DNA from 3 places in the Serratia sp. CoH_134_PS_4 genome. Region 3 is predicted to be linked to each of the others. Evidence: predicted binding sites of a transcription regulator. Region 3 holds the regulator's gene; each other region holds the start of a gene.
The links. The regulator PhoB, encoded in region 3, activates phosphate uptake and scavenging genes when phosphate is short. The targets are predictions, from matches to a motif close to CTGTCATAAAACTGNCNNAT.
Positions count from the first base shown of each region.

Region 1: opgB (phosphatidylglycerol--membrane-oligosaccharide glycerophosphotransferase) is a predicted target of PhoB. The motif match lies at 5,373-5,392, and genes of this name have one in related genera.
Region 2: glpT (glycerol-3-phosphate transporter) is a predicted target of PhoB. The motif match lies at 4,824-4,843, and genes of this name have one in related genera.

Region 1 covers NZ_JBXWKI010000013.1:7,134-17,255, forward strand. The annotation lists gene AC2FCQ_RS18870 (GlxA family transcriptional regulator) at 1-717, opposite strand, end outside; gene AC2FCQ_RS18875 (LLM class flavin-dependent oxidoreductase) at 785-1,807, opposite strand; TPP riboswitch at 1,988-2,090, shown strand; gene tenA (thiaminase II) at 2,153-2,833, shown strand; gene AC2FCQ_RS18885 (ABC transporter ATP-binding protein) at 2,830-3,585, shown strand; gene AC2FCQ_RS18890 (ABC transporter permease) at 3,582-4,349, shown strand; gene AC2FCQ_RS18895 (ABC transporter substrate-binding protein) at 4,366-5,301, shown strand; gene opgB (phosphatidylglycerol--membrane-oligosaccharide glycerophosphotransferase) at 5,551-7,854, shown strand; gene AC2FCQ_RS18905 (AMP nucleosidase) at 8,066-9,526, shown strand.
Region 2 covers NZ_JBXWKI010000007.1:59,058-69,179, reverse strand. The annotation lists gene pldB (lysophospholipase L2) at 1-1,038, shown strand; gene yigL (sugar/pyridoxal phosphate phosphatase YigL) at 1,050-1,850, shown strand; gene glpQ (glycerophosphodiester phosphodiesterase) at 2,003-3,082, opposite strand; gene glpT (glycerol-3-phosphate transporter) at 3,314-4,669, opposite strand; gene glpA (anaerobic glycerol-3-phosphate dehydrogenase subunit A) at 5,035-6,678, shown strand; gene glpB (glycerol-3-phosphate dehydrogenase subunit GlpB) at 6,668-7,939, shown strand; gene glpC (anaerobic glycerol-3-phosphate dehydrogenase subunit GlpC) at 7,936-9,135, shown strand; gene AC2FCQ_RS12765 (DcrB family lipoprotein) at 9,188-9,751, opposite strand; gene AC2FCQ_RS12760 (GNAT family N-acetyltransferase) at 9,832-10,122, opposite strand, start outside.
Region 3 covers NZ_JBXWKI010000004.1:250,091-260,212, reverse strand. The annotation lists gene sbcC (exonuclease subunit SbcC) at 1-2,144, opposite strand, end outside; gene sbcD (exonuclease subunit SbcD) at 2,141-3,373, opposite strand; gene phoB (phosphate response regulator transcription factor PhoB) at 3,589-4,278, shown strand; gene phoR (phosphate regulon sensor histidine kinase PhoR) at 4,303-5,619, shown strand; gene AC2FCQ_RS09525 (PstS family phosphate ABC transporter substrate-binding protein) at 5,635-6,573, shown strand; gene brnQ (branched-chain amino acid transport system II carrier protein) at 7,174-8,493, shown strand; gene proY (proline-specific permease ProY) at 8,565-9,971, shown strand.

The sequences.
Region 1 (10,122 bases), on a different contig from region 3:
TGCCAGTTTCTCGACACCAAGATCGCTGGACAGGTTTTCCAGGATCCAGGACTGGAGATCACGAATCGGACCGGGCGTTTTAGCCTGATTCAATGGATAACGGCTGAACTGTGCCTGCCCCCCGGGCCGGCGCAGGAACATCACCAGATCTTGCGCCACTTCACGGGCCTGCACGAATCCGTAATCATCCTCCACCAATGCCAGGGTGAGATCGAACCCGGAACTGACCCCGCCGGAGGTCCAGACAGCGCCATCTTGCACGTAGATCGGCCCATTTTCGACTTTCACTTTGGGGAAACGAGCCTGCAACGTTTCCAGCAGTCGCCAATGCGTGGTTGCCCGGCGCCCATCCAGCAAACCGGCCTCGGCCAGCAGCATGGCCCCGCCGCAAACTGACGCCACACGTCGCGCTTTAGGGGCTGCGCGACGCAACCAATCGACCACATAGGCACTTTCTTCCGCTGTCGCCCCTTTGCCGGTCACGATGATGGTATCGCGTTCCTCCTCAGGTTCGAGATCCGCCAGGCGGTGATCGGCCAACAGATTCAAGCCGGAGGAACCATGCACCACCCGGTGAGACTGGGTGGTGACTATCGCCATCTGGTAGAGCGGCGCGTCATCAGGCCTCAAGCGGTTGGCTTGCATCAAAATATCGGCGATGCCCGCCGACTCAAACAACATGCCCCCTTCAGGGACGATAATCAGGAATGTATGCATGTCCTTAAAATACAAATAAGACAAAATAAGTCAACAACGCTTCTCTCGCTGAGAAGCGTTCTGGCGTTTAGCGCCACCCCAACGCCGGAGCGACATGGGTCAAGATGGATTCAATCACATGGGCGTTATAATCGACGCCCAACTGGTTCGGCACGGTCAACAGCAAGGTGTCCGCTTCGGCTATCGCTTCGTCCTGCGCCAATTGTTTGATCAACAACTCCGGTTCAGCGGCATAACTGCGGCCGAATACGGCCCGCGTCTGCTGATCGATATACCCCACCTGATCGCTATCCTGGCCGCTGTTGCCGAAGTAGCTGCGATCCTGCTGGTTCATCAGCGCAAAAATACTGCGGCTGACCGACACGCGCGGCTCACGCTGGTGCCCTGCCGCCTTCCAGGCCGCACGGTACTCACGGATCTGCTTGGCCTGCTGCACGTGGAACGGCTCGCCGGTCTCGTCATTTTTTAACGTTGAGCTTTGCAGGTTCATTCCCAGTTTCGCCGCCCAGACTGCCGTGGCGTTCGAGCTGGCCCCCCACCAGATCCGATCCCGCAAACCCGCGGAGAAAGGCTCAACACGCAGCAGACCGGGCGGGTTGGGGAACATCGGCTGCGGATTCGGTTCGGCAAAGCCTTCACCACGCAGCGCATCGAGGAACACGTCGGTATGGCGACGCGCCATGTCGGCTTCAGTCTCGCCTTCTGCAGGCGTGTAGCCAAAGTAACGCCAGCCTTCAATGACCTGCTCAGGTGAGCCGCGGCTGATCCCAAGTTGCAACCGTCCACCGGAGATCAAATCAGCAGCACCCGCGTCTTCGACCATATAAAGCGGGTTTTCATAGCGCATGTCGATCACGCCGGTGCCGATCTCAATACGCTGCGTTTTTGCCCCAATGGCAGCCAGCAGCGGGAACGGCGAAGCAAGCTGACGGGCAAAGTGATGCACGCGGAAGTAAGCTCCGTCCGCCCCCAGCTCTTCTGCCGCGACGGCCAGATCGATGGATTGCAATAACGCATCCGCAGCAGACCGGGTACCCGACTGTGACGACGGCGTCCAGTGACCAAACGAGAGAAATCCAATTTTCTTCATAGGAGTAGCCCTTAGATTCAATTATGACCGAGTTACAGTGACAAAAATGCCCCTCCTCAGGCCAGAAAAATTGTGTGCGACCGCACTAAACGAACCGTTTTTGGCTGCCGAAAAATGCCCTCATCGTTGCCCAACGCAACCGCCCGCCCGTTGTAATCAAAAAGTAAATATCGTATAACAAGCTCCTCCGAGGGGTGTCCTGTTACGGGCTGAGATGGCGCAAGCCGAACCCTTTGAACCTGATCTGGGTCATGCCAGCGAAGGGACGGGTCGGCAATAACACCATCAGTCATTGCCTGTTCATACCTCAGCGCGCCCGGATCTCCACACACTTTTGGAGGTCCCATGTTTACCCCTCAATTTGAAAATGGTCTTTACGGACGGCTGCGCCAGCAGGCTGGTCGCCACTGGCAGGACTACGTCGAACACCCTTTTATTCAGCAACTGGCCGCAGGCACCCTACCTGAGCCGGCATTCCGTCGCTATTTGACACAGGATTACCTGTTCCTGATTCACTTTGCCCGCGCCTATGCGCTGCTGGTCAGCAAACTGCGTACTCTGCCGGAGATGCGTGCAGCCACCGCCTCACTCAATGCCATTGTCGCCGAACTGCCTTTGCATCTGGCCTATTGCGCAGACTGGGGGCTGAGCGAACCCGACATTGCCGCCGAACCAGAGGCCGCGGAAACCCTTAACTACACCCGCTATGTGCTCGATATCGGCCACGCCGGTGATGCACTCGATCTGCTGGCCGCTCTGATGCCCTGCGTCGCCGGCTATGCCGAAATAGGTCTGCGGCTGCTTAACGATCCCGCCACCGTGATGGAAGGCAACCCTTATGCCTCATGGATCCGTAACTATGGTGACCCCGCCTATTTATCTGGGGTGCAGGCCGCACTCGACCTGCTGGAAAACGTGGGCCACCAACGTGGGGCTGAAAGCCGCCTGGCCGAACTGTCGACCATTTTCACCACCGCCACCCGGCTGGAATCTGCCTTCTGGCAAATGGGGTTGAATGCCCAATGAGCATCGGCAAGGCCCCGAATGAGGGGACCAGACCAGGAATTCAGGTCCGGGATTTGACCCTGCGTTTTGGTCAGCAGGTGATTTTCGACCGGCTAAATTTCGATATTGCAGGCGGCAATGTTGTGGCGTTGCTCGGCGCCAGCGGTGCGGGTAAAACCAGCTTGCTGAAGATCATTGCCGGGTTGGCGAAACCCACGTCCGGCACGGTCACCGGCAGCGATGGCTTACCGATCGTAGGACGCATCGCCTACATGGGGCAAAAGGATCTGCTCTATCCGTGGCTGACCATTGATCAGAACATTAGCCTCGGTGCACGGCTGCGGGGTGAAAAAGTCGACCGCGCCTGGGCAGAACATTTACTGGAACGCGTGGGCCTGAGCGGTTATGGCAGCGCCTTGCCTGCGGCACTGTCCGGTGGCATGCGCCAACGTGCAGCCATCGCCCGCACGCTGTATGAACGCCAACCGATCGTCTTGATGGATGAACCTTTCTCGGCGCTGGACACCATTACCCGCGCCAAAATCCAGCAGCTTGCCGCCGATCTGCTTGCGCAGCATACCGTGTTACTGATCACCCACGATCCGATGGAAGCCTGCCGCCTTAGTCACCGCTTGCTGGTCCTGTCACGCTATCCCGCCGGCATTGACGACAGCCATGTCATTGAAGGCTTGCCGCCACGGGCACCGGACGACCCTCAACTGCTGAAAAGCCAAAGCGAGCTACTGCTACAACTGGTGAGGGCCGCCGAATGAAGCCGCTGAGTGAAAGCCGCCTGTCGCGGATGCGCCGCAGCCTGACGGTATTTGCCGGCCTGCTACTGCTGTGGGGAGGGATAACGTTGGGTGATATTCCCGCCTTTTTGTTGCCCTCACCTTCTGCGGTCGCGCAGGCACTTTGGAATGACCGGGCTTATCTCGCTTATCACACGTTGATTACGGCGTCAGAAATCGCCTGCGGCCTGCTGGCAGGGGTATTGCTGGGGGCCGTGTTAGCACTGTGCATGATTTTTTCCCCCCGCCTGCAACGCTGGTTGATGCCCTTGGTGCTGACCAGCCAGGCGATCCCGGTGTTTGCGTTGGCCCCGTTGTTGGTGCTGTGGTTTGGTTTTGGCATGAGCGCCAAAGTGGTGATGGCGGTACTGGTGATTTTCTTCCCTGTAACCTCCGCCTTCTTTGATGGACTGCGGCGGGTCAATAACGACTATCTCGATCTGGCACGTACCCTGCGCGCCTCACCCTGGGCCCAACTGCGGCACGTTCGGCTGATGGCGGCGCTGCCGGCCTTCGGTTCCGGGCTGCGCATGGCCGCCGCCGTCGCCCCGATAGGGGCCATCATCGGCGAATGGGTCGGCTCGGCGGAAGGTTTGGGGTACGTAATGCTTAACGCTAATGCGCGCATGCAGACTGACGTCTGTTTTGCCGCGCTGTTTATTCTGGTGCTGATGACCGTCTTGCTCTGGGTGACCGTGGACGCGCTGCTGCTGCGCCTGATCGATTGGGTACCGGAAAATAACTGATAATAAGGAACCAACCATGATTAAAAAGACCCTCTGCGGGCTGCTGCTCAGCGCTACGCTGGCCGGGCAAGCAACCGCCGCTGAAAAACTGACGCTGGTGCTCGATTGGTATATCAACCCCGATCACGCGCCGATAATGGTGGCCGATCAGATCGGTGCCTTCAAGGCCGAGGGCCTCGACGTCAAGATAGTGCCACCTTCCGACCCGGCGCTACCGCCACGTCTGGTGGCGGCAAAACAGGCCGATCTTGCCATCACCTATCAACCGCAGTTGCACTTCTTCGCTGACCAGGGCTTGCCGCTGGTGCGCATAGGAACCCTGATTAATTCGCCACTCAATACCGTTATTACGCTGGATAAGCGCATCACCACCCCGGCAGGGCTTAAGGGCAAAAAAATCGGTTATTCGGTCAGCGGCATTGAACAGGCCACGCTGGCAACCATGCTCGAACATGAGCATCTCAACCCCAATGACACCAAACTGATTAACGTTAACTTCCAACTGACCAGCGCCCTGCTGGCAGGCCAGGTCGATGCGGTGATCGGCGGGTACCGCAATATTGAAGCGCTGGAATTGAAGTTACAGGGGAAAGACCCGGTGGTGTTTAACGTGGAAGACTACGGCGTCCCCGCCTACGACGAACTGATCATCGTCGCCAATCGCGACACCATCACTGAGCCGAAAATCAAAAAATTCCTCGCGGCACTAAAAAAAGGCGGCGACTACCTGCACGCCCATCCGCAGGAAAGCTGGCTAGCATTCGCCAAAGCCCATCCGGAACTGAATACCGCGCTGAACAAACAGGCATGGCAAGCCAGCTTGCCGCTGTTTGCCCGCGATCCGGCCAAGCTGGATAAAGCGCGCTATCAAGCCTACGAACAATTCCTGTTCGACAACAAGTTGATCAAGAAAATCACCCCCGTGGAACAATACGCGGTGGAACTGCATTAAGCCGTTATCGGGCGCAGCCTATGAACTGCGCCCTTCTCTATGATGCCCTTCCCTTTTCGCTGGCGTGATTAGTGTCACACTATTGTCACAAAAATCGCCAATCACACTCTGAGCCAGCAGAGCGATGCAAACACGCATTGCTCTGACGGTTTCAATGCGCTATACCCTCCTCTTTCTCGCGGCGGCAGCGGTCAGCGGCGTTGACCAGAGCACTAAAGTTTTTCTTTTTAATCAGACAGGGTACGGTGGATGGTTTCAGCATTAATCTCGTTTGCACTTTTTATCGCCTCAATTTTAATCTACCGGACCCGGGGCGCTGCCAACCGCTGGTGGCTTGCCACTCTGCTGACGCTGCTGGGCAGCTATCTGATCCTCAACGTTGTCCTGATCGCCAGCAACTACTTTACCGGTGACGGCATCACCGACGCGGTAATTTACACCCTCACCAGCAGCCTGAAAGGTGCCGGCGTCGGCAAATACCTGCTGCCGTTTATCGGCCTGTTGGCGGTACTGGCGCTGATCTTCGCCGTACTCACCTGGAGCCTGGTGCGACGCAAAGCGAAAAGCAGCAGTGTGGTATACAGTGTGATCGCCGTATTGCTGGCCTTGTTTTCCGTCGGCACTACTCCCGCCTTTCAGGATATCTCCCTACTGGTCAGAAGCCAGATCAGCGGGGACACCAGCGATTTTGATACCTATTACAAAGCCCCCAAAAGAAGCGTACAGGGCAAAGCGCCGAACCTGGTGTATATCTATGCAGAGAGTCTGGAAAGAACCTACTTCGATCAGCAACTTTTCCCCGGCCTCGCTGACGAACTGAACCAACATCGTGAAAACAGCATCGACTTCAGCAACACCCAACAGTTGCCAGGCACCGGTTATACCATTGCCGGCATGGTGGCCTCACAGTGTGGCATCCCGCTGTTTGCCCCTTTCGACGGTAACGCCTCCAGCGCCGTGTCTACCTTTTACCCGGAAAACGTCTGTCTGGGCGATGTACTGAAGTCCGCCGGTTATGATAACTACTTTTATCAGGGCGCCGATCTGGCCTTCGCCGGTAAAGACACCTTTCTAAAATCGCACGGTTTCGATCATGCCTACGGCTTCAAAGAACTGCGTGGGCAGGTCAGCGATCCCAGTTACAAAAATGACTGGGGCTGGTACGACGATACCGTTCTGGATGTGGTGTTCGACAAGTTTGTTGAACTGTCTAAGCAGAATAAAACGTTTTCACTGTTTGCACTGACCGTCGACACCCACCACCCGGATGGCTTTATCTCCGCCAGTTGCAGCAAAAACACATTCAGTTGGCAGAACAAAGAGAACCGTTCATTAAGCGCGGTAGCCTGTAGCCAGCAGCATATCGCGGCGCTGATCGATAAAATCAAGGCATCCGACTATTTCAAAAACACCGTCATCGTGGTGTCTTCGGATCATCTGGCGATGAATAACACCGCCTATGACGTTCTGACCAAACAGAAACGCCGTAACCTGTTCTTTATCATTGACGGCACTCGCCCACAGACCGCGCTGCATAACGAAAAACGCAGCACGTTGGACAACGGCGCCACGGTATTGGACGTGATGGGCGGCGATAACTACATAGGCCTTGGCCGCAGCAGCTTCTCCAGCCCAACGCTGTCTACTGTTTTCATGAATATCGATGAGAAGATCAACGCCTGGAAACCGGCGGTAGTGAAACAATGGGGCTTCCCAAACCGTATTGACAACTTCACCCTGGGTAACCAAGGCAACAGTTTTACTTTCTCCGGTATCACCTTTAAGGTGCCATTTATCTTGAAAGTGGCAGATAACAAAATTGAACCGATGTTTAACGTTTATCTGTCCACGCCGCTGAAAAAGCAGCTTGCTGGCTTGGGCGCAGGTGAAAAATTCGTTTGGGTCGACAAATGTTATGAAATTGGCCGGGTATGGGCACCTGAAATGGCACTGAGCACCGAAACCTGCGTCGCATCAGGCAATCTGGCAGCCCCGCCGCAGATCGTACAGGCCAAAGGGGGGAACTACCGCGGCAAGGTCAACTTTAGCGGGCCAGAAGCAGACAGCGTTGCCGCTTATCAACGCGCCATAGAACGGTTGAATGTGGACGATGCCGCCGTTAAATATCAGGCAGATGCCATCGCATTTATGCTGCCGGGCATGCCGGAATACGTGAAGGCCATCACCGGGGTTTCCAGCGTTGAAGACTGGGGCCGCTGGTCAGATGCCAATCTGGCACCGGCGGTGAATATCGATTATGTCGCCCCTCTGCCGCCCGCCTTCGATCTGGTGCTACGCGCTCGCGCCTACGGTAAAAACGTTGGCGAGCCGATCTCCGTGCGCGTTGGCGAGCAGGAACAGTTTGTGACGCTCACCGAGCAGGACACCACCGTAACCCTGCGCTTCGACAACCCCGGCGGCGCACAGAACATCAGTATCACGCCACCGACGCCGACTGAACCGCAGGAAGGTGCCAGTGGTGGCTTTACCCCGAAGAAACTGGGCATTGGCCTGGTGTCGCTGAAGATAGAACAAACCGCCCCCGCCTCCTGAGCATCACCTTGTAAGGGCGCCGCATGCGGCGCCCGCGTTAATCGGGGCGAATGTATTCGCCCCCTGCAGCAAATCCCCCGGGAGTAAATGCGAACGCTGCTTTTTCTTTTCCCCGTATTCTATTCGCCCATATTCAGCTAACCTGTTGCTGTGAATTGATATTGGCATCCGCCTGCCTCCCGCCGCATCGCGGGAGAACCAAGGAGAGAGTATGAGCAGTCAGCAATCCGGCACCGGCCTCACCCCCACTCAGGCGATCGAACAACTGGAAGCGCTGTATGACGCCTCGGTTGAAGCACTGCGCCAGGCAGTGGGGGATTTTATCAATCACGGCGGGTTACCCGACGCGCAGACCCGCGCCGCAGGGCTGTTTGTTTACCCCGAACTGCGTGTCAGTTGGGATGGGCAAAAGTCTGGCCAGAGCAAAACCCGCGCCTTCGGCCGCTTCACCCATTCCGGCTGCTACACCACCACCATTACCCGCCCGCAGCTGTTTCGCCATTATCTGACCGAGCAATTGACGATGCTGGCGGGTGAGTACGATGCGCATATTGAAGTGCGGCCCTCACAGCAGGAAATTCCTTTCCCTTACGTGATTGACGGTTCCAACCTGATGTTGGATCGTTCGATGAGTGCCAGCCTGGCGCAACATTTCCCGACAACCGAGTTGGCGCAAATAGGCGATGAAACCGCCGACGGCCTGTTTCACGCCACCAGCACCTTCCCGCTGTCGCATTTTGATGCCTTACGCGCCGATTTCTCGCTGGCGCGGTTACGCCATTACACCGGCACCCCGGTAGAGCATTTTCAGCCCTTCGTGCTGTTCACCAACTACACCCGCTACGTGGACGAGTTTGTCCGCTGGGCCTGCGCCGAAATCGCCGACCCGGCCAGCCCTTATATTGCGCTGTCCAGTGCTGGCGGCATCTACATCACGCCGGAAACGACCGCGCCAGATCAGGCCGTTTCCGACTTGGCCTGGAAAAACCACCAGATGCCGGCCTACCATCTGATCTCACGTACCGGTCAGGGCATCACGCTGATCAACATCGGTGTCGGTCCGTCCAACGCAAAAACCATCTGCGACCACCTGGCGGTACTGCGACCAAGCGCCTGGTTGATGATCGGCCACTGCGGCGGCCTGCGTGAAAGTCAGTCGATTGGTGACTACGTATTGGCTCATGCTTATCTGCGCGATGACCATGTGCTGGATTCCGTGTTACCGCCGGATATCCCTATCCCCAGCATTGCCGAAGTGCAACGTGCCCTGTACGACGCCACAAAAATGGTCAGCGGCATGCCAGGTGAAGAAGTTAAACAGCGTCTGCGTACCGGCACCGTAGTGACCACCGACGATCGCAATTGGGAATTGCGCTATTCTGCTTCGGCGCTGCGCTTTAACCTCAGCCGCGCGGTCGCCGTCGACATGGAAAGCGCCACCATTGCCGCTCAGGGCTACCGTTTCCGGGTGCCCTACGGCACGCTGCTGTGCGTATCGGACAAACCGCTGCACGGTGAAATCAAGCTTCCAGGCCAAGCCAACCGCTTTTATGAAGGGGCAATTTCAGAGCACCTGCAAATCGGCATTTGCGCCATTGATTTGCTCCGTGCCGAAGGCGATCGTCTGCACTCCCGTAAACTGCGGACCTTTAACGAGCCGCCGTTCCGTTAACTGACAGGCGATGAAAAGCCCGCTTTTGCGCAATGCCGATCGGTTAAGCCTGGTCGGCATTTTTTCGGCTTCTGCAGGCTCAGTGCAGGTAGCATTGCCCTAAATATCCTGCCTTTCTCTGCCACCGCAATGAATGGCAATTGGAGGAGCCGAAGGCGCGGACCCGGCAGCCGGTGATGCGCACCAAGGTCAACCCCCGCATTGACAACCACTGGGCAACCCATGCCCTCAGTGTGACGTTGGGTGATGAAAGACAGTGAACATGATGCGATGAGCACGGTGTTGGGCGCCCTGAAGACGTCGAACGCAAGAACCACGCATAGGCGAAACCGCCATGGACGGCGGTTTCAGGCGAGACAGGCAGGGACGCCTGTCGTAGCCGGCCGTGATGCGGTGTGATGAAGTGAGAGCCGTTGGCGTAGCCAACCGTCTGAGTGGGCAAGAGCGCGGGTTGCAAGGGGCCGCGCTTACGGCCCCTTGCTCGGTCGGGGCGCATGAGCTTCATAGTACATCTGACGTTTATCGACCGAAATAGCCTTGAGCGCTCTCAAAAACACCGTAAGTAATCCGCATTACGCAGAATGCGGATCTTTAAC
Region 2 (10,122 bases), on a different contig from region 3:
ATGACGTCGTTTACTCTCAGCACTGATGACTGGTTAACGCGTGAAACGCAGTTCGCTGCCTTCGCCACCGGACCGCTGCTGGATTTTTGGCGGCTGCGTGAAGAAGGCGAGTTCAGCGGGGTTGGCGGTGTGCCAATCCGTTTCGTACGTTTCCGCTCTGCACGTCACCAGCGGGTGGTGGTGATCAGCCCCGGCCGCATCGAAAGTTACGTTAAATATCCTGAGGTTGCTTACGATCTGTTTCATTGCGGCTATGACGTAATGATTCTGGATCACCGCGGGCAAGGCCGTTCAGGCCGTTTGCTGGCAGATACGCACCGGGGTCATGTGATAAACTTTGCCGATTACGTTGACGATTTCGCGCAATTCTATCAGCAAGAAGTGGCACCAGGTGGCTACCGGCAACGTTTTGCGTTGGCCCATTCGATGGGGGGAGCGATCCTGGCGCAGTTTCTGGTACGCCAGCCTCAGAGCTTTGACGCAGCTGCGTTTTGTGCGCCCATGTTCGGTATTTATTTGCCAATGCCCGACTGGATGGCAAACCGTATCCTGAATTGGGCGGAGAAATACCCCGTAGTACGCGACTACTATGCAATAGGCACTGGCCAGTGGCGGCCACTGCCCTATGTCGTCAATGTATTGACCCACAGCCGGGAACGCTATCGGCGCTGTTTGCGTTATTACGCCGATTATCCCGAGTTACAAGTGGGCGGGCCGACTTACCATTGGGTAAGGGAAAGCCTGCAGGCTGGGCGAGAGATTATTGCTCAAGCGGCTAAAATAACCACGCCGCTATTATTATTACAGGCCGGGGAAGAACGGGTGGTCGACAACCGTTCCCACCAGGCTTTTTGTCAGGCATTGTCAGACGCGGGTCATCCCTGTGAAGGGGGTAAACCGCAGGTTATCGAAGGCGCACGGCATGAGATCCTGTTTGAGCGGGACGCGATGCGCGCCGAAGCATTGAGCGCAATCCTGCGTTTCTTTGCTCAACACTTAGGTGGTGCACCTACCGCCGACCACTCCATCAGAGGTTAGAACATACCGCTATGTATCACGTCGTTGCTTCCGATTTAGATGGCACGCTGCTATCACCTGACCATACGCTGTCACCTTACGCCAAAGAGACCTTGAAGCTGCTGACCCAGCGTGGCGTGCATTTTGTTTTTGCTACCGGCCGCCACCATATCGACGTTGCGCAGATCCGCGATAGCCTCGATATCAATGCCTTTATGATCACCTCTAACGGCGCTCGAGTGCACAATACCGACGGCGAGCTGATTTTCAGCCATAATCTGGCCGAAGACATTGCCCGTGATCTCTACGGCATGCTGCATGACGATGCGGACATCACCACCAACGTCTACCGTAACGACGACTGGTACATCAACCGCGAAAGCCCGGAGCAGGAGGAATTCTTCCGCGAGTCGATCTTCACCTACCAGCTGTTCGAGCCAGGCCTGCTGGAAACCGACGGTGTGTGCAAGGTGTACTTCACCTGTGACGATCACGAAAAACTGCTGCCGCTGGAAGATGCCATCAATGCGCGTTGGGGCGATCGGGTTAACGTCAGTTTCTCGTTTCCAACCTGTCTGGAAGTGATGGCGGGCGGTGTGTCAAAAGGGCATGCGCTGGAAGAAGTGGCCAAGATCATCGGCTATACGCTGAAAGAGTGCATTGCCTTTGGCGACGGTATGAATGATCTGGAAATGCTGTCGATGGCCGGTAAAGGCTGCATCATGCGCGACGCGCACCAGCGTCTGAAAGACAAGCTGCCTGAGCTGGAAGTGATTGGCTCCAACGTCGACGACGCGGTACCGCACTATCTGCGTAAGATGTTCCTGGCCTGATAACCCTTCGTTTAGCATTGTTGGCTACGCGCACTTACCCCAGTCACTGACTTGAGTAAGCTCCCGGGGATGCGTTTACTTGTCAGCCTCGCCGGGACGCGAAATCCATTGGGTTGTGACTTATCATGGGGCGCCTTGCGGCGCCCTGATGGTTACTTGTGCTGGCCCTGCTTTTGCAGGAATTGCACGCCCTTGTCAGGGAAGTCGGTGAATACGCCGTCAACGCCTGCTTGGTTGTAAATCACGTCATACAGTTGGTTCACGTCGGTGACGTAGTTCGGTAGCGCATCTGCACGGATGGTGAATGGGTGCACCGCCAGTTTATTGGCATGGGCTTCCTTCACCATGTCGGTCAATACCACCTTGCCGGGCTTGGATTTCTCCGCTACCACCAGCATGTGGTAGTCCGGTCCGATACCGTCGGCGTACTGAGCAATTTGCTTCATCGCGCCTGGTTTGAACATCCAGTCATAGTCGTATTCCACCCACTTGCCATCGGCCTTTTGCTCATAGGTTTCCTGCCACTTGTTATAGGCAATCAGTTGGATCAGTTTCAGATCCATACCCATCTTCGGTTCAAGCTCGGTTTTAATTCGCTTCAGTTCGTTGGCGTCGAAGCATTGCAGATAGACGTTATCGCCTTTGCCGGTATAACCATACTGCTTCAGGACTGACAGCACCTTGCTGGAGATGTCTTTGCCTTCCTGCTTGTGGAACCAGGGTGCTTTGATTTCCGGGTAGATACCGATGTTTTTACCGGTTGAATGGTTCAGGCCCTGAACAAACTCGATCTCTTCCTGGAAGGTATGAACACGGAAGTCGGATTTGCCCATCGGGAAACGGCCTGGGTATCCCTGTACCTTCTTGCCGTTTTCTATCTCAAAGCCTTCGGTAAACTTCAGCGATTTAATTTCCGGTAACGTGAAGTCGATGGCGTAATAGCGACCATCTTTGCGCGCACGGTCTGGGAAACGTTCTGCCACATCGGTGACGCGATCGAGATAGTGGTCATGCAACACCACCAACTCGTTGTCTTTGGTCATCACCAGATCCTGCTCGAGGAAGTCTGCCCCCTGCGCATAGGCCATGGCCTTCGCGGGCAGCGTGTGTTCCGGCAGATAACCGCTGGCGCCACGGTGGGCAATGACTACCTTGTCGGCGGCGTGCGCCGCGCTGACCATTGAGGTCGCCAGGATGATCCCTGTCAGCAGGGCTTTGACTTGAGTCCGCATGTTGTTGTTCTCCGTGTTGTAGGGGCAGAGGGGAGTAAAAAGGCCGCAATGCGGCCTGAGTTTGATGACAAAGTGGTTTTTGAACCCGAGATGCCCGGGCTTAGCGCGCCGAGGGGCGCTCCGGCGGACAAGCCGCTACGACCCCATCGGCACCCTTTCCCTAATAACAGGCTTTGTCAGCAGTGTAAGGCCGCAATGCGGCCTTTAAATAATGCGACAGTGATATGAAACTTAACCGCGTTTATTGGCAGCGATTTCTGCGTGGTGCTTTTTCTCGCTCATCATGGTCAGCAACAACAGGACTACCGCACCGATGCTGCCGCCAATCATCACCATGAAGCCGCCGTCCCAACCGAAGTAGTCAACGGTATAGCCGACGATGGCGCTGGCTGCGACGGAACCCCCCAGGTAACCGAACAGACCGGTGAAGCCCGCAGCGGTACCGGCTGCTTTCTTCGGCGCCAGCTCCAATGCGTGCAGACCGATCAACATCACCGGGCCATAAATCAGGAAGCCGATGGTGATCATACAGGCCATATCGATGCCAGGATTACCGACCGGGTTCAGCCAGTAAACCACGGTGGCGATGGTCACCAGGGTCATAAAGAACACGCCCGTTGCACCGCGGTTACCTTTGAACACCTTGTCCGACATCCAGCCGCACAGCAGGGTGCCCGGAATACCGGCATATTCGTACAGGAAGTAAGCCCAGGAAGACTTGTCCAGCGCAAAATGCTTCACTTCTTTCAGGTAGGTCGGTGACCAGTCCAGGATGCCGTAACGCAACAGGTAGACGAACACGTTGGCCACGGCGATGTACCACAACAGCTTGTTCGGCAGAATGTATTGCATGAAGATTTGCTTGGCAGTCAGCTCTTCTTCCGCTTTATCGCTGTAATCGTCCGGGTAATCGTTTTTGTATTCTTCGATCGGTGGCAGGCCACAAGATTGTGGGGTGTCACGCATTAGGGCAAAGGCGATCAGGGCGACCAGGATGGCACCGAAGGCCGGCATATACAGCGCAGCATGCCAGTCGTTGAACCATGCCATACCGAGCAGGAACAGCAGTGGCGGCAGACCACCACCTACGTTGTGGGCACAGTTCCAGACCGAAACAATACCGCCGCGTTCTTTCTGCGACCACCAGTGCACCATGGTTCGGCCACACGGCGGCCAGCCCATTCCCTGGAACCAACCGCACAGGAACAGCAGCACGAACATGACAGCGATGCTAGACGTTGCCCAAGGCACGAAGCCCATGAACAACATCACTGCTGCGGCCAAAATCAAGCCGGCGGGCAGGAATACGCGAGGGTTGGAGCGGTCAGACACCGACCCCATGATGAATTTGGAAAAACCGTAGGCGATAGAAATACCGGACAGCGCGAAACCGAGGTCACCGCGGCTGAAACCTTGGTCAATCAAATAAGGCATGGCCAGGGTGAAGTTCTTGCGCACCAGGTAATAGGCGGCATAACCGAAGAAAATCCCCATAAAAATTTGCCAGCGCAATTTACGGTACAGCGGGTCGACTTTGTCGACCGGCACACGGGAAATGTGTGCTGCCGGCTTAAAAATACTCAACATGAGCGCCTCCGATGGCTTTATCTAGTTATCACATCAATATGATCTTGTACGTTCATTTGATGATTGAGCGGATATCGAATGTGGTGTTTTTATGTTCCATAACGAGCGCCATCCTAGTCAAATCAGCCTGGTGTCGCTGTGATGAATGGCGCAATTGTTACACTTTTATGAAGCACCGGCGAATTTTGAGCGATTCGTTAACGTTATGAAATAGAAAAACACCCAAAAATCGTGATTATGATCACATTCATGGTTTTTTGTGGACATTATGTTTTCGTTTCAGGTTCGTTATTGTTCCTTATCAAACAAAGACCCCAGTGACTGTGGCTCAATAGACGCATAACCACGGATCATGAGGGAGTGTCATGAGCAGCCATTCACCGGCTAACGAAACGGATGTGATCATCATCGGCGGTGGCGCGACCGGCGCGGGCATTGCGCGTGACTGTGCGCGCCGTGGACTGCGTTGCATACTGCTTGAGCGCCACGACATCGCGACTGGCGCGACGGGCCGCAACCATGGCCTGCTGCACAGTGGTGCGCGTTATGCGGTGACCGACGGCGAGTCGGCACGCGAGTGTATAGAAGAAAACCGTATCCTCAAACGCATTGCACATCACTGCATTGAGCGTACCGATGGGCTGTTTATTACGTTGCCGCAGGATTCGTTGGCCTACCAACAAGAGTTTATTGCCGCCTGTCACAGTGCCGGCATCAACGCCGAAGCGATTGACCCACAGTTGGCACTGCGCCTGGAGCCCGCGGCGAATCCAACATTGATAGGTGCGGTGCGCGTACCCGATGGCACTGTTGATCCGTTCCGACTAACCGCCGCGAATATGCTCGATGCCCGTGAGCACGGGGCGCAAATTCTGACCTATCATCAGGTGGTTGGTTTGATTCGTGTGGGCGATCGCGTGACAGGCGTGCGCGTTTTCGACCATAAATCTGCGCGCCGCTACGATATTCATGCCGAAATGGTGGTTAACGCCGCCGGCATTTGGGGCCAGCAGATTGCGGAATATGCCGATTTGCGTATTCGTATGTTCCCGGCGAAAGGTGCTTTGCTGATCCTCGGGCATCGCATCAATAACATGGTGATCAACCGTTGCCGCAAGCCCGCAGATGCCGACATTCTGGTTCCGGGTGACACCATTTCGTTGATTGGCACAACGTCCACCCACATTGACTATGACCAGATTGACAACATGCAGGTGACACCACAAGAAGTGGACATCCTGATACGTGAAGGCGCGTTATTGGCACCGGAGCTGGCGCAGACCCGTATTCTGCGAGCTTATGCCGGCGTGCGTCCACTGGTGGCCAGTGATGATGATCCGAGTGGCCGTAACGTCAGCCGTGGCATTGTGCTGCTAGATCATGCCAGCCGTGACGGGTTGGAAGGGTTTATCACCATCACCGGCGGCAAACTGATGACCTACCGGCTGATGGCACAGTGGGCCACCGATAAAGTATGCGAAAAGCTCGGGTTAACTAGCCCCTGCACCACTGCGCAAGAGGCCCTACCGGGTTCCCGCCAGTCGGCGGAAGAAACCGTACGCAGCGTGGTTTCTCTCCCCGCCAGCATTCGCGGTTCGGCGGTTTATCGTCACGGTGACCGTGCCAGTCGGGTACCGGCTGGCGATCGGCTGGATAACAGCCTGGTGTGCGAATGTGAAGCCGTTACCGCTGGCGAGGTGCGTTATGCGGTGAACACGCTCACCGTCAATAATCTGGTCGATCTGCGCCGTCGTACCCGCGTTGGTATGGGCACCTGCCAAGGTGAGCTTTGCGCCTGTCGTGCCGCTGGGCTACTCACGCGTTTTAACGTCACCACCCCGCAGCAGTCTATCGATCAGTTATCACATTTCCTCAATGAGCGTTGGAAAGGGGTACGACCTATCGCTTGGGGGGATGCGCTACGTGAAAGCGAATTTACCAGTTGGGTTTACCAAGGATTGTGCGGGCTTGATGCCCGGGAGGAACAGGAGGCCGATGATGCGATTTGACGTAGTGGTGATTGGCGGCGGGTTGGCGGGCATGACCTGTGCGATTCGCTTGTCGGAGCAAGGCAAGCGTTGTGCCGTCGTCAGTTCAGGCCAGAGTGCCCTCTATTTCTCCTCCGGCTCGCTTGATCTGCTGGCACAGTTACCCGACGGCACGCCGGTAGAGGCTCCCCTGGCAGCGTTGCCTGCGCTTGCCATACAAGCCCCTCAGCACCCCTATTCACTGATGGGGGCGGAACGGGTAGCCACGTTGTCTGACGAAGCAGCACGGTTGCTGCATCGCTGTGGCCTCAGTTTGCAGGGGGGCAGCGAACGTAATCATCTGCGCGTTACGCCGCTTGGCACGCGCCGAGCCACTTGGCTAAGCCCGCAGGCGATACCCGTCACGCCGCTGGAAGGGGAGCTTCCATGGCAAAACATCGCGGTAATTGGTATCGAAGGATTTTTAGATTTTCAGCCTCAGCTGGTTGCCAGTTCCTTGACGCAGGCGTTGGCGATCAAGGCCGAAGTGGCTCATATGCACCTGCCTGTGCTGGACCGGTTGCGTAACAACCCCAGTGAGTTTCGGGCGGTGAATATTGCCAGAGTGCTGGATCTTGCTGAGAACCTGACATTGATGGCGGATGAAGTGCGTCGACTTGCCGGGGATGCCGAGGCGATTTTCTTGCCCGCCTGCTTGGGGTTGGAAGACGATAAGCCGCTGGCGGCGCTGCAGGCGGCGGTGGGGAAACCTATCCGCGTGTTGCCGACGCTCCCCCCTTCGGTGTTGGGCATGCGCTTGCACCAGGCTCTGCGATCGCGTTTACAGCAGCTGGGCGGCGTTTTTATGCCAGGTGACAGCGTACTGCGGGCAGATATCGACGCTGGGCGTGTGACGGGTCTCTATACCCGCAACCACACCGATATTCCGCTCATTGCGCAACACGTGGTGCTGGCCAGCGGCAGCTTTTTCAGTAATGGGCTGGTGGCGGACTTCGACGGTATACGTGAACCGGTATTGGGGTTGGATGTCGACAGCCGAACCGATCGCGCAGATTGGTGCCATAGCGATCTGTTTGCTCCGCAACCCTATCTGCAATTTGGGGTACGTACCGATAGCCAGTTACGGGCAATAAGACACGGGGAGCCAGTGAGCAACCTGTTCGCGATTGGTGCGGTGACTGGTGGCTACGATCCGCTGCAGCAGGGTTGCGGCGCGGGTGTTTCGCTGATTGGAGCGCTGCATGTTGCGCAACAGATTGCAGCGCAGGAGGAGCAACCATGAGCCTACAGAAAGACAATAGTTTTGAGAACTGCATCAAGTGTACGGTGTGCACCACCTATTGTCCCGTGGCCAAAGTCAACCCACTCTATCCGGGGCCAAAGCAGGCGGGGCCTGACGGTGAACGTCTGAGGCTCAAGGATCCGGCGTTGTACGACGAAGCGCTTAAGTATTGCACTAACTGCAAACGCTGTGAGGTGGCTTGCCCGTCAGACGTCAAAATCGGCGATATCATTCAACGGGCTCGCGCCGACTATGCCCAAAGCAAACCTACGTTGCGCGATGCCATCCTGAGCCACACCGATATTATGGGCTCGCTATCGACGCCGTTTGCACCGATCGTTAATGCAGCTACCGGGTTGAAACCGGTACGCGCTTTACTGGATAAAGCGTTAAAAATTGACCATCGTCGCGAACTGCCTAAATATTCGTTTGGCACCTTCCGTCGCTGGTACCGCCAGCAAGCGCAGGTCCAGCAGCGTTACGCTGAGCAGGTGGCGTTTTTCCACGGCTGCTTCGTCAATTACAACCATCCGCAACTGGGTAAGGATCTGATCAAGGTCTTTAATGCGATGGATATCGGCGTGCAGCTGCTAAAGCGTGAAAAATGCTGCGGCGTGCCGCTAATCGCCAACGGCTTTATCGCCCAGGCCAAAAAGCAGGCCAAGGTGAATGCAGAGTCGCTGCATGAAGCGGTGCTGGAGCGCGGTATTCCTGTCGTGGCAACGTCGTCGAGCTGTACTTTTACTCTGCGCGATGAATATCCGCATTTGCTGGAGGTGGATACCTCGGCAGTGCGTGAACGGGTAGAGCTGGCGACACGTTATCTGTATCGCCTGATCAATCAAGGACGTCAGTTGCCATTGAAAAACATGCCATTACGGGTGGCTTACCATACACCTTGCCATATGGAGAAAATGGGCTGGACTGCTTATACGCTGGAATTGTTGCGGCAAATCCCGGGGCTGGAGCTGATCGTGCTGGACTCGCAGTGCTGTGGGATTGCCGGCACCTACGGTTTTAAATCGGAAAACTATGCGACCTCACAGGGGATCGGTGCATCGCTGTTCCGCCAGATAGAGGAAAGTGGCGTGGATGTCGTGGTCACCGACTGCGAAACCTGCAAATGGCAAATCGAAATGTCGACCAGCAAGCGCTGCGAACATCCGATCACTCTGCTGGCGCAGGCATTGGCGTAAGGCACCGCAGGCTGTGTCCCTCCAGGTTCAATGGAGGGACACAGTCGCGTATTTATTTTTTCAGCTTCAGCGTTTTGATGATGCCTTCGGCTTCAGCCTGAGCCTGCTGTTGGTTATCCGCCGGCAGGGTCACCTGAATAGTCAGCATGTTGTTGTTCAGCGTGCCAATCAATATAGAAGAGTAGGCTTTCTCGCCGCTGCTGGTGATGATGCTGTCTAACTGACGCAGTGGCACGCCGTCAACGTCGATGGCTTTGTTGGTGACCACCTGCAGGTTGGCATCACGCGCACGTTGGGTATCTTCCAGACGTTTGCTCAGCGTTTCCAGGCTGTCGGGGGTTTTGTCGCCGAGGATCACGATCAGCGCACGTTGACCGGTGCTGTCGGCGTAGACATGCATGTTGTTTGCCTGATTGCCCAGTTTGCCACTTTGGTCCGCCATGCCAACGGGCAGGGTGAAGGCCAGCGTACCCTCCAGCAAGCTTACCTGTTGCCCCGCCGGGGCGCTGGCAGCAGCATCAGCCGCTGATGCCTTGGTGTCTTTGGTGTCGCCGTCACAGGCCGCCAGGCCAAGCACTAACAGGCTGATACCCATCAATTTTGCTACTTTACGCATTGGGCTTCCTTTTTCCTTTCAGGTAGGGTTTCACTGCCTTATCGCACCCTATTCCAGGGTGAAATGCAAGGCAGATGTTGTCACAAGGTTTTCTCAAGTAATAGCCGATAATCAGCCACTTCGCCTTTCTTTTCCAGCTGAACAATCTGATAGTGATGACTGATGAGCATCATCAGCATTGCACGGAACTGATTGCGCGTTTTTACCACCAACAGTCGATAACCCCGAGCCCGTGCCCACTGCTCTTGCTCCACGAGTAAAGCCTGTGCGACACCATAACGGCGAAACCTCGGCAATACGCCGCCCAGCCAGCTGTAGAACACCTTTTCCTGCTGTTGATAACCGAGTTTGAACCCTGCGGGTTGGCCGTC
Region 3 (10,122 bases):
TCGCCCAGAGCTTGTTCACCGTCCTGCCACTGTTGCTGCAGGCGCTGCTGTTGCAACAGGGCTTCTGCGAGGCTTTTCTCCAGCAGAATGAAACGCTCGTCCAGTCGCGCCTTGTCTTGCTGTGCCTGTTGCTGCTGTGCTTGCAGTGAAGCCAACTGGTCTTTGGCCTGCTGCACTGCGTGCGACGCTTGTTCGTGTTGCAACAGAGCGGCCTGACCCTGACGTTCTTCGTTGTCGCAGGTGGTTAGCCACTGGCTCAGGCGATCGCTGTCCTGAAGGGTAAAGTCAAATGCCAGCGGCGCGGTCAAGCGTTGCCAGTTTTGCTGGTGCTCAACAACGTGCTGCTCATCTTGCGCGATGAGTTGCTGTTGGCGCTGTTGCTGTTCTCTCAGGCTTTCACAACGGGTACGCAGTTCGGTACCCAGGGTGTACAAGGCCTCAGTTTTGATGCGCATCTCTGCCAGGCGCAATGCGGTCTCGGAAGGTTTTACCGTCTGATACTGCTCAATGGCCGGGTGATTACAAGAGCCACAGAGTGGACAGGGTTCGCCGGTTTGCAGGCGGGCGCGTTCGGCTTCCAGGCTGACAATGCGCTGTTCCAGTTCGAGGGTTTTTTCCACGTCCGACTGGTGTGCTTTTTGTTGTTTATATTGCTGCCGCGTCTCTTCGAGCTGTTTTTCATGTTCGCTGAGTTGCGCCTGACGGGCGGCAAACTCTTTACGTTGTTGATCCAGACGTTCTCTGACCTGACTGAACAGCGAGGAGAGGGTGAATAACTGCTGGCGCACCGGGCGTAACTCGGCCAGCTCAGCCTGACGCTGACGCAGTGCTGCCAGGGGCGACTGGGCTTCCAGCGCATGTTGCTGTTGCTGCTGCGCCGTCAGCGCGGCGGTGAGGGCGTTAAGCTTTTCCTGATGCTGACCGGCCTGTGCGGTCAACTGGATTCGCTGAACCTCGAGTTGTTCCAGCGCCGTTTTTTGCTGGGCATACTGCTGTGCGGCGCTATCGCACATCTGTTGCAGTTCGGTCTGCGTTTTCTTTAACTGGGCAATCCGGTTATCGAGCGGGACGACTTGATCGTCGATCAACCGCTGTTGTTCCTGCTGGTGTTCAACATATGCCTGTAGTTGCACACGGGCCTGTTCCACAGCCTGTTGCAACGGTGCCATCTGGGCGAGCTGCTGCGCCTGCTGCTGCGTCAACTGGGCAATCTGCTGTTGTAGCGTCTGGTGATCGTGACGGCAGCGGTTACGTTCGTTAAGCAACGGCCGCAGTTTTTCTGCCGGTTCGCTGCGTGCCAGTTGCTGTAGTTGCGGTTCTGCTGCGGTTTGCTCTAGCTCCACCGCGTCCAGTTGGCGCTGATATGCCTGTTGTTTTTGCTGCGTTTGCTGCCAAAATTGTAACCAGTTCAACGCCTGCTGCTGCTGACGGGTTTGGTCGCTGAGGGTATTTTCTTGTGTCGCCAATTCAACTAACTGGTTTTCCAGCAGTTGTCGTTGTTCATCATTTAGCAGTTCAATACCGCTGGCGCGTTGGTGCAGCGCGTCCAGTTCGACCTTGGCCTGTTTGTGCTGTTCGAAAACCCGCTCGGAAAGCTGGCCGTAGATCTCGGTGCCGGTTAGCTCTTCCAGCAGTTCGGCGCGATCATTGGCATCAGCGTTAAGGAAGGCGGCGAACTGGCCCTGGGACAGCATCATCGATTTGGTGAAGCGCCCGAAATCCAGCCCGGTAATTGCGGCGGTAAGATCCAGTTTGTCGCGCACTTTGTCCGCCAGGATCTTGCCATCTTCACGCAGTGCCAATTCGACTTTAGGAGCCTGCAGGTTACCGTCTGGCGCATTTTTGGCGCGGCGCTGGCTCCAGAATGCGCGATAACCGACACCTTTGACCTCAAACTCGACCTCTGCCAGCGACTCGGCGGTATGGCGTGTCATCAGCTCGTTTTGGCTCGGTGTGACATTCAGGCGCGGCGTCTGGTGGTACAGCGCCAGACAGATGGCGTCCAGCAGGGTGGTTTTACCTGCCCCGGTTGGCCCGGTGATGGCAAACAACCCATTGCTGGCAAAAGGCTCCGCAGTGAAGTCGATTTTCCATTCACCTTGCAGGGAGTTGAGATTTTTTAATCTCAGGCTGAGAATTTTCATTGGCTCGGCTCCTGATCTTGGTGCCTAACGGCTTCGACGACCTGTTGGAACATTTGACTCATGCGTTGCCGGCGATCATCGGCCATATCAGGTTCTTGCGCCAGACGACGTTCGAAGACGTCATTGACGCTCAGTTCGTTAAGCGTTTCTTTGTCCTGTTGTTCAATCGCCTGGCGGCGCTGTTCTTTACTGCGGCGCAGCAACACCACCTCTACGGGCAGTTGATCGGCCAGCAGTTGGATACGGCGCTGAATGTCGCTGAGATAATCCTGCGTAGCGACCTCGATATCCAACCACACCGGCAACTCACCTTGATAATCGGCGAACTGCCGTAATTGGTGCTCGATCTGCGCTAAATCACCCTTAATAAGCTGCATAGGTTGGAAGCTGGGAATGTCCAGCGTACTGACCTGTTGCAAAGCACCTGCGGAGAAATCCACCATGAACACGCTTTTTGCTTTGCCCAATTCGTCGAAACTGAGTGGGATCGGCGAACCGCTGTAGCGAATGTGCTCGGATTTTGCGACGTTCTGCGCACGGTGAATATGCCCCAATGCGATGTAGTCGGCCGGTGGGAAAGCTTGCGCCGGGAAGGCATCCAGCGTGCCGATATAGATATCGCGCACGGAATCGGACGTGGTGACGCCAACCGTTGTCAGGTGGCCCGTGGCAACGATAGGCAGTGCCAGGCCGAGCGCGTCGCGGCGTGCACCGGCGGCGTGATAAAGCGTCTGGTAATGTTCTGCGATGGCCTCTTGCAGCGCCTGCTGTTTTTGCACGCCTGACTCACCGGCTCGGCTGGTAAGCAGATCTCGTGGGCGTAAGAACGGGATGGCGCACAGCACGGCGCCCGGTTGGCCGTCGCGTTGGTTCAGGACCACGATTTGCTGTTCGGTTTCAGCCTGCGCGTTGGCGATCACCGTCGTATTCAGGCAGGAAAGCAATTCACGCGACTCATTTAAGGTCGCCACGGAATCGTGGTTACCTCCCAGCACCACTAATTGGCAGCCGGTATGTTGCAGCTCTACCACGAAGCGGTTGTACAGTTCGCGGGCATAGCTGGGTGGCGAACCGGTATCGAACAGGTCCCCGGCGACGATCAGTGCATCCACCTGATGTTGCTCGATTTGGTCTATCAGCCAGCGCAGAAAAGCCTGGTGCTCGGCGGCACGGCTTTTGGTGAAAAAGTACTGGCCAAGATGCCAGTCAGAGGTGTGGATCAGGCGCATGACACTCCCGGGGCGATAAGCTAATGGCGGTGATTATAAAGGGCACCGCGGCGGCTGTCGTGACGGAATCATTATGACAACTGAATGATTTTTCTTTGACGTTGGAAATAATCGCTATGCTTACTGCCTATAACAGGGTGTTCTTTTCATAAAAGTGTCATAAAACTGACGCATAATGGCGCCCGCAGATAGCTAACACATTGGCAGGATTGACGATGGCAAGACGCATATTGGTGGTGGAAGATGAAGCGCCGATCCGTGAGATGGTGTGCTTTGTGTTGGAACAGAATGGTTACCAACCGTTGGAAGCCGAGGATTATGACAGTGCCGTGACACGCCTGTCTGAACCGTTCCCTGATTTAGTGTTGCTCGACTGGATGTTACCCGGGGGATCCGGCATTCAGTTTATCAAGCATATGAAGCGTGAAGCGCTAACCCGCGATATTCCGGTGATGATGCTGACAGCGCGTGGTGAAGAAGAAGACCGGGTTCGTGGTCTGGAAGTCGGTGCGGATGATTACATCACCAAACCGTTCTCGCCGAAGGAACTGGTGGCACGTATCAAGGCGGTAATGCGCCGTATTTCACCCATGGCAGTGGAAGAAGTGATTGAAATGCAAGGGCTGAGCCTGGACCCTTCCTCACACCGCGTGATGGCTAACGAGCAAGCGCTGGATATGGGGCCGACCGAGTTCAAGCTGTTGCACTTCTTTATGACCCACCCTGAGCGAGTTTATAGCCGCGAACAGTTGCTTAATCACGTCTGGGGCACTAACGTTTATGTGGAAGACCGCACCGTTGACGTGCATATCCGCCGACTCCGTAAGGCGTTAGAGACCACTGGTCATGACAAAATGGTTCAAACCGTTCGGGGCACAGGCTACCGATTCTCAACGCGCTACTGATCGCGCCGCGCTGGAGAATATGCCGTGTTAGAACGTCTATCCTGGAAGAGGCTGGCCCTGGAGCTGGCCCTTTTCTGCCTACCTGCCTTATTACTGGGGCTGATTTTCGGTTATCTGCCCTGGTTGCTGCTTGCCTCCGTGCTGGCTGCGCTGGTGTGGAACTTCTACAACCAACTTAAACTTTCTCACTGGCTGTGGGTTGACCGCAGCATGACACCGCCACCCGGGCGCTGGAGCTGGGAACCGCTGTTTTACGGCTTATACCAGATGCAACAGCGAAACCGTCGCCGACGTCGTGAGCTGGCGTTATTGATCAAACGTTTCCGCAGCGGCGCAGAGTCACTGCCTGATGCGGTGGTGATGACGACCGTTGAAGGTAACATCTTCTGGTGTAACGGGTTGGCGCAGCATCTGCTGGGTTTCCGTTGGCCTGAAGATAACGGCCAACACATCCTGAACCTGCTGCGTTATCCGGAATTCAGCCACTATCTGCAACAGCAGGAGTTCTCTCGACCGTTAACGCTGCAGTTGAACAATGAGCATTACGTTGAGTTTCGCGTGATGCCGTATTCAGAAGGGCAACTGTTGATGGTTGCGCGTGACGTTACACAAATGCGTCAGCTTGAAGGCGCCCGGCGCAACTTCTTTGCCAACGTCAGTCATGAGTTGCGTACTCCGCTGACGGTATTGCAGGGCTACCTGGAAATGATGAGCGACGAAGAGCTGGATGGTTCACTGCGGGGCAAGGCGTTGGGCACCATGCAGGAACAGACTCGCCGCATGGATGGTCTGGTCAAGCAGCTGCTGACACTGTCGCGTATTGAAGCCGCGCCAAATGTAGAAATGAACGAGCGGGTCGATATTCCGTTGATGCTGCGAGTGCTGCAACGCGAAGCGCAGTCATTGAGCGGCGGGAACCATGAGATTACTTTCCGGGTGAACGAACAGCTTAAGGTTTTTGGCAACGACGACCAGTTGCGCAGTGCGGTATCCAACCTGGTGTATAACGCTGTGAATCACACGCCAAAGGGCACCAATATTGAGGTGAGCTGGCAACAAACGCCAAGCGGCGCGCAGTTCCAGGTCAGTGATAACGGGCCGGGCATCGCTGCAGAGCATATTCCACGTCTGACCGAACGTTTTTACCGCGTTGATAAGGCGCGTTCACGCCAGACTGGCGGCAGTGGGTTGGGGTTGGCGATCGTTAAGCATGCATTAAGTCATCATGACGCACGTCTGGAGATCCTCAGCGAACAGGGCATGGGTACCCGATTCATTTTTACCTTGCCTAACCGGTTGATTGTTCCCGCAGCTTTATCAGAGAATGCGGTGAAAAATTAACGCGCGAGAGGCTCAATGATCCGAATTACCCGAGGGCTACTGCTTTGCCTGGTGCTGTTGGCGAGTCGTGGCGCGCTGGCGCAGCCGGACGGCATGCTGTCCGGTAATTTGTCGAGCGTCGGTTCCGATACGCTGGCAAATCTCATGGCGCTGTGGGCGCAAGATTTCAGTCAGCATTATCCCAACGTTAATTTGCAGATCCAGGCCGCGGGGTCCTCTACTGCCCCCACCGCATTGGCGGCAGGGGCGGCGCAGCTTGGGCCGATGAGCCGACCGATGAAAGCGGCAGAGGTTTCGGCGTTCGAACACCGCTACGGTTATGCGCCGTTGGCGGTACCGGTCGCTGTCGATGCGCTGGTCGTGTTGGTCCATCAGGACAACCCTCTGCGTGGGCTTAACCTGCAGCAGCTTGACCGAATTTTTTCCGCCACTCTGCGCTGTGGTGAAAGCCAACCGTTGACGCGCTGGGGGGAACTGGGGCTGACCGGTGATTGGCAGCAGCGAGCCTTGCAACGTTTTGGGCGTAATTCTGCCTCCGGTACTTACGGCTATTTCAAGCTGCGTGCGCTGTGCGGCGGCGACTTTATGCCGCGCGTCAATGAATTGCCCGGTTCTGCCTCGGTGGTGCAGGCCGTTGCCGGTTCACTCAATAGCATTGGTTACGCCAGCATCGGTTTTCGTGCCAGTGGTGTGCGGCTACTGCCGTTGGCTGAGTCTGGTGAAAACTATATCACTCCCAATGATGCCAATGTACGCAATGGCAGCTACCCGCTGTCGCGCTACCTGTATATCTACATCAATAAAGCGCCCAACCAGCCGTTGGAGCCGCTGACCGCAGCCTTCCTCGATCGCGTATTGTCCGATACCGGGCAAGACCTGGTTAATCACGACGGTTATCTGCCGCTGCCCCCCGATACCCTGCATAAAACCCGATTGGCATTGGGCTTGAAATAAGCGCTCCAGAAACACGCATCCTGATTTGGCGCTGCGCGGGCGGCGGCGAAGCGCCGCGTTTTGCAGCGGCTTGCACGCATGTTAAAGGTTGGCAGACAGCCGCAGTGGAATAAGCTGCAAAAACGCCATGAGCCTCTTTTGGCGGCTTTGATAAAGGCTGAAACCCGTTCATACCGCGCGGAAACTGAGTGTTTATTGGCGTTTTCGCGCGGACATTGGCTATAGGTTTCACGTTTTGTGAGATGGTTGCTCAAAAATGATACAAATCATGTATTGTATATTTATTGATAACCACTATGATCGACTGGTGCTTAAAGATTATCTGGTCGATAGCTCTGCTTTTTGTCATGCGTCTTGCCTTTCAACGCTATAAACGTTTAACTTAGGCCTCGTTGTCGGACTAAACCTCCATTTATAACTCTTAAAACTCTGCCCATCATCATGAGTGGTCACTTTCGAATAAGGACAAAACGCCGGAAAAAATGCGTTTTCTGCTCTTATTGGTCTCGCGATGAAATGGCAAGCCGGCAACCGGGTGGGGCATAACGCCACCACGATATCGGGCACTTTTTTTCATTTGAACAGGCAACACGACATCGTATGAGTCATCGTTTAACGTCAAAAGATATTATTGCATTGGGTTTTATGACCTTTGCCTTATTCGTCGGTGCTGGGAATATCATTTTCCCGCCGATGGTCGGTTTACAGTCCGGTGAACACGTCTGGACCGCAGCTATCGGCTTCCTGATTACCGCTGTCGGCCTACCGGTAATGACCGTGATTGCCTTGGCTCGTGTGGGTGGCGGCATTGACGCCCTGAGCACGCCAATTGGCCGTCGCGCGGGTTTGCTGCTGGCAACGGTCTGCTATCTGGCCGTCGGCCCACTGTTTGCTACGCCGCGCACCGCGACCGTTTCCTTCGAAGTGGGTATTGCCCCCCTGACCGGTGATGGCGCCATGCCGTTGTTTATTTATAGCCTGGTGTATTTCGCCCTGGTGATCGGCATTTCCCTGTATCCGGGCCGTCTGCTCGATACCGTGGGACACGTGTTGGCACCGCTGAAAATTGTTGCGCTGGGTGCACTCGGCATTGCCGCGCTGGCCTGGCCTGCGGGTACGCCAATTCCGGCGACTGAGGTTTATCAGAACGTTCCGTTCTCTACCGGTTTCGTTAACGGCTATCTGACCATGGATACGCTGGGTGCGCTGGTGTTCGGTATCGTTATCGTTAATGCCGCGCGTTCCCGTGGTGTTAAAGATGCCGGTCTGCTGACGCGTTATACCATTCTGGCCGGTTTGATCGCCGGTGTCGGCCTGACGCTGGTTTACTTGAGCCTGTTCAAACTGGGTTCCGGTAGCGGCGTGCTGGTTCCTGATGCCACCAACGGTGCGGTGATTCTGCATGCTTACGTGCAAAACACCTTCGGTGGGTTGGGCAGTTTCTTCCTGGCGGCCTTGATTTTCATCGCCTGTATGGTAACGGCCGTGGGCCTGACCTGCGCCTGTGCCGAGTTCTTCGCCCAGTACCTGCCGTTCTCCTATAAGACGCTGGTGTTTATCCTGGGGCTGTTCTCGATGTTGGTTTCAAACCTGGGCCTGAGCCATCTGATTCAGATCTCTATCCCGGTGCTGACCGCGATTTACCCGCCGTGTATCGTCCTGGTGGTGCTGAGCTTCACCCTGCGTTGGTGGCACAGCGCGCCGCGTATCATCGCGCCGGTGATGTTAGTCAGCCTGTTGTTTGGTATCCTTGACGCAGTGAAAGCGTCCACCTTCCAGTCTTTACTGCCGAATTGGACGAATCACCTGCCACTGGCGGATCAGGGGTTGGCATGGTTGCCGCCGTCTCTGTTGATACTGGTGCTGGTCGCCATTTATGACCGGGTTTGTACGCGCACTGAAGTGACCGCGCACTCCTAATCTCCCGGCTAAATTTTGGGCCACGGACTTGTCCGTGGCTTTTTTACGTTTAAAAAACACGGGTTATTTTCATGCAACAACAGTCACCTGCCGTCCCTGCGGCCAATAAGCTAAAACGCGGTCTCAGTACGCGTCACATTCGCTTTATGGCTCTGGGTTCGGCTATCGGTACCGGTCTGTTCTATGGTTCGGCAGACGCCATTAAAATGGCAGGCCCGAGCGTTTTGCTGGCCTACCTGATTGGCGGTATCGTCGCCTTTATTATCATGCGCGCGCTGGGCGAGATGTCGGTCAACAACCCGCAGGCCAGTTCGTTTTCACGCTATGCGCAGGACTACCTTGGCCCTATGGCGGGGTATATCACGGGCTGGACCTACTGTTTCGAAATCCTGATTGTCGCCATTGCCGATGTGACCGCTTTCGGTATCTATATGGGCATTTGGTTCCCTGAGGTGCCGCATTGGATTTGGGTGCTTAGCGTGGTGCTGGTGATCGGCGCCATCAACCTGATGAGCGTGAAGGTCTTCGGTGAACTGGAGTTTTGGTTCTCGTTCTTTAAAGTGGCCACCATCATCATCATGATTGCTGCCGGTATCGGCATCATTATCTGGGGGATAGGCAACGGTGGGCAACCGACCGGGATCCATAACCTGTGGTCCAACGGCGGTTTCTTCAGCAACGGCTTTATGGGGATGATCCTCTCGCTGCAACTGGTGATGTTCGCCTACGGCGGTATCGAAATCATCGGCATTACCGCGGGCGAAGCCAAAGACCCGAAAACCTCGATTCCCAAGGCCATCAACTCGGTTCCGTGGCGTATCCTGGTGTTCTATGTCGGTACGTTGTTTGTCATCATGTCGATCTACCCGTGGAATCAGGTGGGCACTAACGGCAGTCCGTTTGTACTGACTTTCCAACACATGGGTATTACCGTGGCGGCGGGTATTCTTAACTTTGTGGTGATCACCGCGTCGTTGTCTGCAATTAACAGCGATGTGTTTGGTGTAGGCCGCATGTTGCACGGCATGGCCGAACAGGGCCACGCGCCGAAGATGTTCAGCAAGGTCTCTAAACGCGGCATTCCGTGGGTCACGGTTGTGGTGATGATGTTTGCGTTGCTGCTGGCGGTGTATCTGAACTACATCATGCCGGAAAATGTGTTCCTGGTGATCGCCTCACTGGCAACCTTCGCTACCGTTTGGGTGTGGATCATGATCTTGTTCTCTCAGATTGCTTTCCGCCGTAGCCTGAGTAAAGAACAGGTGAAGAACCTGGCCTTCCCGCTACGAGGCGGCGTGTTCACTTCCGTGGTGGCGATCATTTTCCTGGTGTTTATCATCGGTCTGATAGGTTACTTCCCAACGACCCGCGTGTCCCTGTATGCCGGTCTGGTATGGGTGGTGGTGCTGCTGGCGGGCTATTACTTCAAGGTTAATCGCCAGAAGAAATTGACGTTGCTGGCGCAACAGCAGGATTGAACATAAAGACACCGGCCTGGCGCCGAATGCTGGTCACTTAAGGTGTTTTTTTAGCGGGCTCAGCGTTTTTCGGTCGATAAACGAGCAGCGTACCCTGACGCTCATACGCCTCGACCGAGCAAGGGACCGTAAGGCGCGGTCCCTTGCAACC